DNA from 2 places in the Micromonospora sp. WMMD1076 genome. Region 1 is predicted to be linked to the other one. Evidence: riboswitches for the same ligand, from Rfam matches in the RefSeq annotation. Region 1 holds a riboswitch; the other holds the start of a gene.

Region 1 (3,200 bases):
CGGCTCGCTGTCCGCGTACCCCCGGATCACGTGCCGGAAGCCCGGCGGGCCGCCGCCCGGCGCGCGCAGCCGCAGCACCTGGCCCTTGACCGGCCGGACCGGCAGGCCGCTCAGCGCCGCCGCGCCGCAGCCGGCCGCGACCACTGTGACCCGCGCGTCCACCTCGGACAGCGCGCCGACGCGGGCCGGGCGCAGCTCCACGCCGGCGCGTTCCGCGGCAGTGCGCAACGCGGCGACCAGCCGCCGCGGGTCGACCTGGTGGTCGCCGGGCGCGACAGCGCCGCCGCGCACGCGCGGCGCCAGCGCCGGTTCGCGGTCGCGCAGCTCCGAGGGGCGCAGCGGCGTGATCGGCAGTCCCAGACCCCGTTGGTACGACCACAGCCGCCCCGCCTCGGCCAGGTCGTCGGCGGTGAGCCCGACGACGAGCGTGCCCTCGCTGCGATAGCCGAGGTCAACGCCGCTCGCCCCGGTCAGCTCGGCCGCGAAACCGGGCCAGCGGGCGGCGGACTCGACGAGAAGCGCGGTCAGCTCGTGCTCACCGAAGTACGCCTCGGCGACCGGCGAGAGCATCCCGGCGGCCACCGACGACGCGCCCGACCCGGGCCGGTCGTCGTGCACCACCACGCGCAGCCCGCGCTGCGCGCACCGCCACGCGATCGCCCACCCGATCGGCCCGCCCCCCACCACCGCCACGTCGGTAAGGAAGGGCCCCTTGTTAACGCCTCCGGTAGAGGAAGGGCCCCCTTTTAACACGTCAGGGCCCGCATCAGCTCGGCCGTGGCGTGCGCCGGATCGGCGGCCAGGCTGAGCGCGCCGACCACCGCCACCCCGTACGCCCCGGCCGCCCGCAACTCCGGCACGCTCGCGGCGGTCACCCCGCCGATCGCGATCACCGGCACGGTCACCGCCTCGGCGACCGCGCGTACCCCTCCGGGGCCGATCGGGTCCGGCAGGCCGGACTTGGTGGTGGTGACGTGGCACGGGCCCACGCCCAGGTAGCTCGCGCCAGCATCCACGGCCGCGCGGGCACCCACCGGCTCGCGGGCGGTCGCGCCGAGCACCGCGTCCGGGCCGAGCACGCGGCGCGCGGCTGCGACCGGCAGGTCGTCCGCGCCGACGTGGCCACCGGCGGCGTCCACCGCGAGCGCCACGTGCAGCCGGTCGTTGACCAGGCACAGCGCCCCGTACGGCCGGCACGCCTCGGTCACCCGGCACGCCAGCTCGTATGCCTCCCGGTCGGTGGCGTCGTCCTCCACACGCACCTGCACGACGAGTTCGGCGCCTGCCACTGGCAGGGCGGCACGCAGCACGGCGAGCGGGTCACGCCCCGGCCGGGTGTCGGTGATGAGATGCAGTCGTCCCAGGGACAGCACGGCAACGCTCCTCCCTGCGCCGGCATTACCCGGATCAGGTTCGACGGTCGGGGGCTCCCAGCCCCCCTCTCAGCCCGGTCCGCACCGGGCTCCCGTGGGTCACTTGCGGCCTACCGTACGACGCCTACCGCCCGTACGGAACCCCCTCGTAACCTTCGTCCCACCCAAACGCACAAAGGGTGAGGGTTAGAGGACGGCGTCCAGGGCGTCGAGGTCCTCTTCTGTGGGGTGCCAGGTGCCGGCTTCGGCGTTTGAGCTCACCTGGGCGGGAGTCGTGGCACCGGCGATCACGGACGTCACGGCGGGACGGGCCGCCAGGCCGCCGATGGCCACCTGGAGCATGCTGATGCCGCGCTCGGCCGCGTACGCCTCGATCGCCTCGATGACGTCCCAGCGCGCGGCGGCCAGCCGCTCGGCGTACCGGCCGCCACCGGCCAGGCGGCTGTCCGCCGGGGGCGCCTCGCCGCGCCTGTACTTGCCGGTGAGCAGCCCGTTGGCGAGCGGGAAGAACGGCAGCATGCCGAGGCCGAACCGCTCACAGGCGGGGATCACCTCGTCCTCCACCCCGCGCTCCACCAGCGAGTAGTGGTTCTGCGCGGAGATGAACCGGGTACGCCCCTGCGACGACGCGGTCCAGTCGGCGTCGGCGATCTGCCAGCCGGCGAAGTTGGAGTTGCCCAGGTAGCGCACCTTCCCGGCGGTCACCAGGTCGTCCAGCGCGGCGAGCGTCTCGTCGATCGGGGTGCCCGGGTCCGGCTCGTGCATCTGGTACAGGTCGATGTGGTCGGTGCCGAGCCGGCGCAGCGACGCCTCGACCGCGCGGGCGATGTAGCGGCGGGCACCCCGGGCGCCGTGGTCCGGCCCGTTCGCGCCGTTCATGTCCATGCCGAACTTGGTGGCCACCACCACGTCGTCGCGGCGGCCCTTGAGCGCCTGGCCGAGCAGTTCCTCGGAGGCGCCCTGCGGCTCGCCGTAGATGTCGGCGGTGTCGAAGAAGTTGATCCCGGCGTCGAGCGCGGCGTCCACCACCGCCCGCGTGCCGTCGCTGTCGAGTTTGCGGCCGAAGTTGTTGCAGCCGACGCCGACAACTGACACCACGAGCCCGGAGTCGCCCAGCCGGCGATAGGTCATCTCACTCACGAGATCCACCCTATGCCCGCTGCCCGGGTGTCATCCGGGGAGCGGCAGCACCTCGGCGGCCAGCATCCGGGCGTCACCGATCGTCGCCGCCAGTTCCTCAGGGGTACGCCCCACCGCGCCCAGCCCGGCCAGGTCCGGCGCGCCCCGGTAGTAGAGGCCCAGGTCCCGGTCGATCACCCCACGTCCCAGACCGGCTCCGGCGTCTCCACCACGTCGCCGTCGCCGCGGAACAGCACGAACCGGTCGAAGGTACGGGTGAACCACCTGTCGTGCGTCACCGCGACCACAGTCCCCTCGAACGCGGTCAGCCCGGCCTCCAGCGCCTCGGCCGAGGCCAGGTCGAGGTTGTCGGTGGGCTCGTCGAGCAGCAGCAGCGTCGCGCCGGACAGCTCCAGCAGCAGCACCAGGAACCGCGCCTGCTGCCCGCCGGAGAGCGTGCCGAACCGCTGGTCGCCCTGACCTGCCAGCTCGTACCGGGACAGCGCCGCCATCGCGGCGTGCCGGTCCATGCCGGCCCGGTGGTCGTCGCCGCGCCACAGCACCTCGACGAGCGTCTTGGTCATCAGCTCCGGCCGGTCGTGGGTCTGCGAGAAGTGCCCGGGCCGGACCCGCGCGCCGAGCCGGGCCACACCGCCGTGCGCGACAGGCGCGAGCGCGGCCGCGCCGTCGACAGGCGTGTTGGCCGGC
Region 2 (3,200 bases), 640 kb from region 1:
CGCGTTCCTTCACGACGGACGCGAACTCGACCATCGCCCCGTTCACGCCCGAGTTCGAGGCCAGCACGAACACGTCCTGCGGCCGGATCGGCGCCAGCTCGTAGAGGCGGTGCGCCACCGCCGGGTCGCGTTCCAGCTTCGGGCCGAGCACGTCGGCCGGGTCGCCGCCGACCAGCACCAGGTCACGCAACGCGATCCGGTTGGTGGGCACCAGCCCGCCGGCCCGCCCGGCGATCTCCATGGCCAGCGCCTCGGAGTGCCCGGTGCCGAACGCGTGCACCACGCCGTCGGCGCGCAGCGCCGCCGCGATCAGGTCGGCCGCGTCGGCCACGTTGCGCCGCTGCTCGGCGGCGACCCGGCCGATCGTCTCGGTCACCACCGCCAGGTACGCCTCGGCGCTCACCGTCATGCCTCCTCCGTTCCTGCGCACCGGGCGAGGATCGCCTCGGCCAGCGGGCCGGGCGCCTCGTCCGGGATCCAGTGGCTGACCCCGGGCAGCACCACGAACCGGTAGTCACCGGTGACGTGCGCGGCGCACGCCTGCGCGGCCGTCCGGCCGATCGCCACGTCCTTGTCGCTCCAGACGAACGTGGTGGGCACCCCGGCCGGGGCGACCGCCTTCATGTCCGTCCCGGTCATCGCGCGGTACCAGTTCAGCGCCGCCGTCAACGCGCCCGGCTCGCGCATCGGCTCGGCGTACCGGGCGACAGTGCCGGCGTCGCCGACGCCGCTCAGCAGCTTGCGCAGCGTGGCGCCGTTCCACGCCAGCAGCACCTTCTCCGCCGCACCGGGCTTGCGGAACAACGCGATGTAGGCGGACTTGACCTTCTGCCGCGGGTCGGTGGCGAGCGCGTGCCCCATCGCGGCCGGGTGCGGCACCGACACCGCGGTGAGCGTCCGGACCCGCTCCGGGTGCGCCGCCGCCAGGCCCCACGCCACGATCGCGCCCCAGTCGTGGCCGACCACGTGCGCGCCTGTCACCCCGAGCGCGTCCAGCACCGCAGCCGCGTCGGCCACCAGCTCCGGAATCCGGTACGCCCCGACGTCCGCCGGGCGCGCCCCGGGCGAGTAGCCGCGCTGGTCGAGCGCGTACGTGCGCAGCCCGGCGGCGTGCAGCGCGGGCGTGACCGCGTCCCACTCACCGGAGTGCTGCGGGAAGCCGTGCAGCAGCAGGACCGGGTCACCGTCCTCGGGGCCGCCGGCGCGTACCTCGAACGTCAGTCCCCGCGCATCCACCAGCATGATCGCCACCATACCGACACTCGCCCCGCTGGGCCGGGGGCCGTGGTCGGTGCTAGCGTCTGCGACGAGACAACTTCACATCCGACAGGGGAGCGCACAGCGCTGAGAGTGCGGGCCGGTGCCCGCAGACCCTCGAACCTGATCTGGGTAATGCCAGCGCAGGGAGTTCGGTCGACCTCCAGCCGCGTCGACGTCCGGTGACCACCGGGCGCGGCGTGCGTCTTCTCCTGGTTCACCTCGACGAACTGGGAGCCAACCGTGAACCACACCGACAGCAACCGCTGGCGTACCGTCGACATCGTCGTCGCCTCGGTCATCGCCGTCGCCTTCGGCGTCGTCTTCTGGGCCTGGGGCCTGCTCTGGAGCGCCACCGACGCGGCGTTCGCGTTCTTCCCGCCGGCACAGGCCGTGCTCTACGGCGTGTGGCTGATCCCGGCAGTGCTCGCCGGCCTGATCATCCGCAAGCCGGGCGCCGCGCTGTACTGCGAGACGGTGGCCGCGATCATCTCCGCCCTGCTGGGCAGCCAGTGGGCGAGCATCGTGATCCTGCAGGGCCTGATGCAGGGCATCGGCGCCGAGCTGGCCTTCGCCGCGTTCCGGTACCGCTCGTTCCGCCTGCCGGTGGCGGTGCTGGCCGGCGCGCTGACCGGCCTCGGCGCGGCGATCTTCGACTTCGTCTACTGGAACAAGGCGTTCGACTTCGCCTCCTACCGCCTCCCGTATGCGCTGATCACGATCGTCAGCGCCACGATCGTCGCCGGTCTGGGCGCGCACGTCCTCACTCGCGCGCTGGCGAACACCGGCGTCCTGGACCGCTTCCCCGCCGGCCGCGACCGAGCCCTGGTCTGAGGCCTCACCCCACCCCGCCCGGTGATCAAGGAGTTTGCGTCCGCCGGGCACGGTTCTCCGGACGCGAACTCCTTGATCACGCAGGCTGGGCCAGGAGAGGGGGTGGGCGGGCGGTGAGCGGGGTGGTGCTGCGGGGGTTCGGGTGGCGGCACGGCGGACGGAAACGCTGGGCTCTGCGCGGGGTGGATCTGCGCGTGGAGAGCGGCGAGCGGGTGCTGCTGCTCGGGCCCTCCGGTGCCGGTAAGAGCACGCTGCTGGCCGCGCTGGCCGGGCTGCTGCCGGAGGACTCCGGCGAGCAGGAGGGCACCGTCGAGATCGACGGGCTGGACCCGCGCAAGGCCCGCGAGCGCGTCGGCATCGTCTTCCAGGACCCGGAGACCCAGCTCGTCATGGCCCGCTCCGGCGACGACGTGGCGTTCGGGCTGGAGAACCGTGGCGTACCCGCCGGGGAGATCTGGCCCCGCGTCGACGAGGCGCTGCACCGGGTCGGCTTCCCGTACGACAGGGACCGCCCCACCGCCGCGCTCAGCGGCGGCGAGCAGCAGCGGCTGGCGCTGGCCGGCACGCTCGCGCTGCGCCCCGGGCTGCTCCTGCTCGACGAGCCCACAGCCAACCTCGACCCGGCCGGTGCCACCCTGATCCGCCGGGCCGTCGCGAACGCGCTCAACAGGGACGCCACGATGGTCCTGGTCGAGCACCGGGTCATCGAGGCGCTGCCACTGGTCGACCGCGTCGTGGTGCTGGAACCCGGCGGCGGGGTGCGCGCCGACGGGCCGCCCGACGAGGTCTTCGCCGCGCACGGCGACGCGCTGGCCGCCGCCGGGGTCTGGGTACCCGGCCACGTCGCGCCACCCCGCCACGCCAGCACGCCGCCCGGCGACGTGCTGCTCACCGCGGAGCGGCTCGGCCTGCCGCCGCGGCTCGACCCCACCGATCTTCGGGTACGCGCCGGCGAGGCGCTCGCCGTCCTCGGCCCCAACGGGGCCGGGAAGTCCACACTGGCGCTGCTCCTGGGCGGCCTGCTGAAACCCGGCACGGGCACCGTCACCGCGTCGGCGGAACTCGCCGGGCGGGACGCGCGTACTCCCCCGCACCGCTGGCGGGCACCC

The links. Region 1 has a riboswitch for thiamine pyrophosphate ahead of thiE (thiamine phosphate synthase). Riboswitches for the same ligand answer to the same signal wherever they lie in the genome.
Region 2: linked by a shared signal. The riboswitch ahead of O7622_RS26690 (ECF transporter S component) and the one ahead of thiE (thiamine phosphate synthase) in region 1 are both predicted to bind thiamine pyrophosphate.

The regions. Positions count from the first base shown of each region.
Region 1 covers NZ_CP120862.1:118,047-121,246, forward strand. The annotation lists gene thiO (glycine oxidase ThiO) at 1-753, opposite strand, end outside; gene thiE (thiamine phosphate synthase) at 747-1,373, opposite strand; TPP riboswitch at 1,368-1,479, opposite strand; gene O7622_RS00570 (aldo/keto reductase) at 1,560-2,522, opposite strand; gene O7622_RS00575 (hypothetical protein) at 2,544-2,690, opposite strand; gene O7622_RS00580 (ATP-binding cassette domain-containing protein) at 2,687-3,200, opposite strand, start outside.
Region 2 covers NZ_CP120862.1:5,921,705-5,924,904, forward strand. The annotation lists gene O7622_RS26680 (SIS domain-containing protein) at 1-409, opposite strand, end outside; gene O7622_RS26685 (alpha/beta hydrolase) at 406-1,242, opposite strand; TPP riboswitch at 1,319-1,425, shown strand; gene O7622_RS26690 (ECF transporter S component) at 1,501-2,091, shown strand; gene O7622_RS26695 (ABC transporter ATP-binding protein) at 2,205-3,200, shown strand, end outside.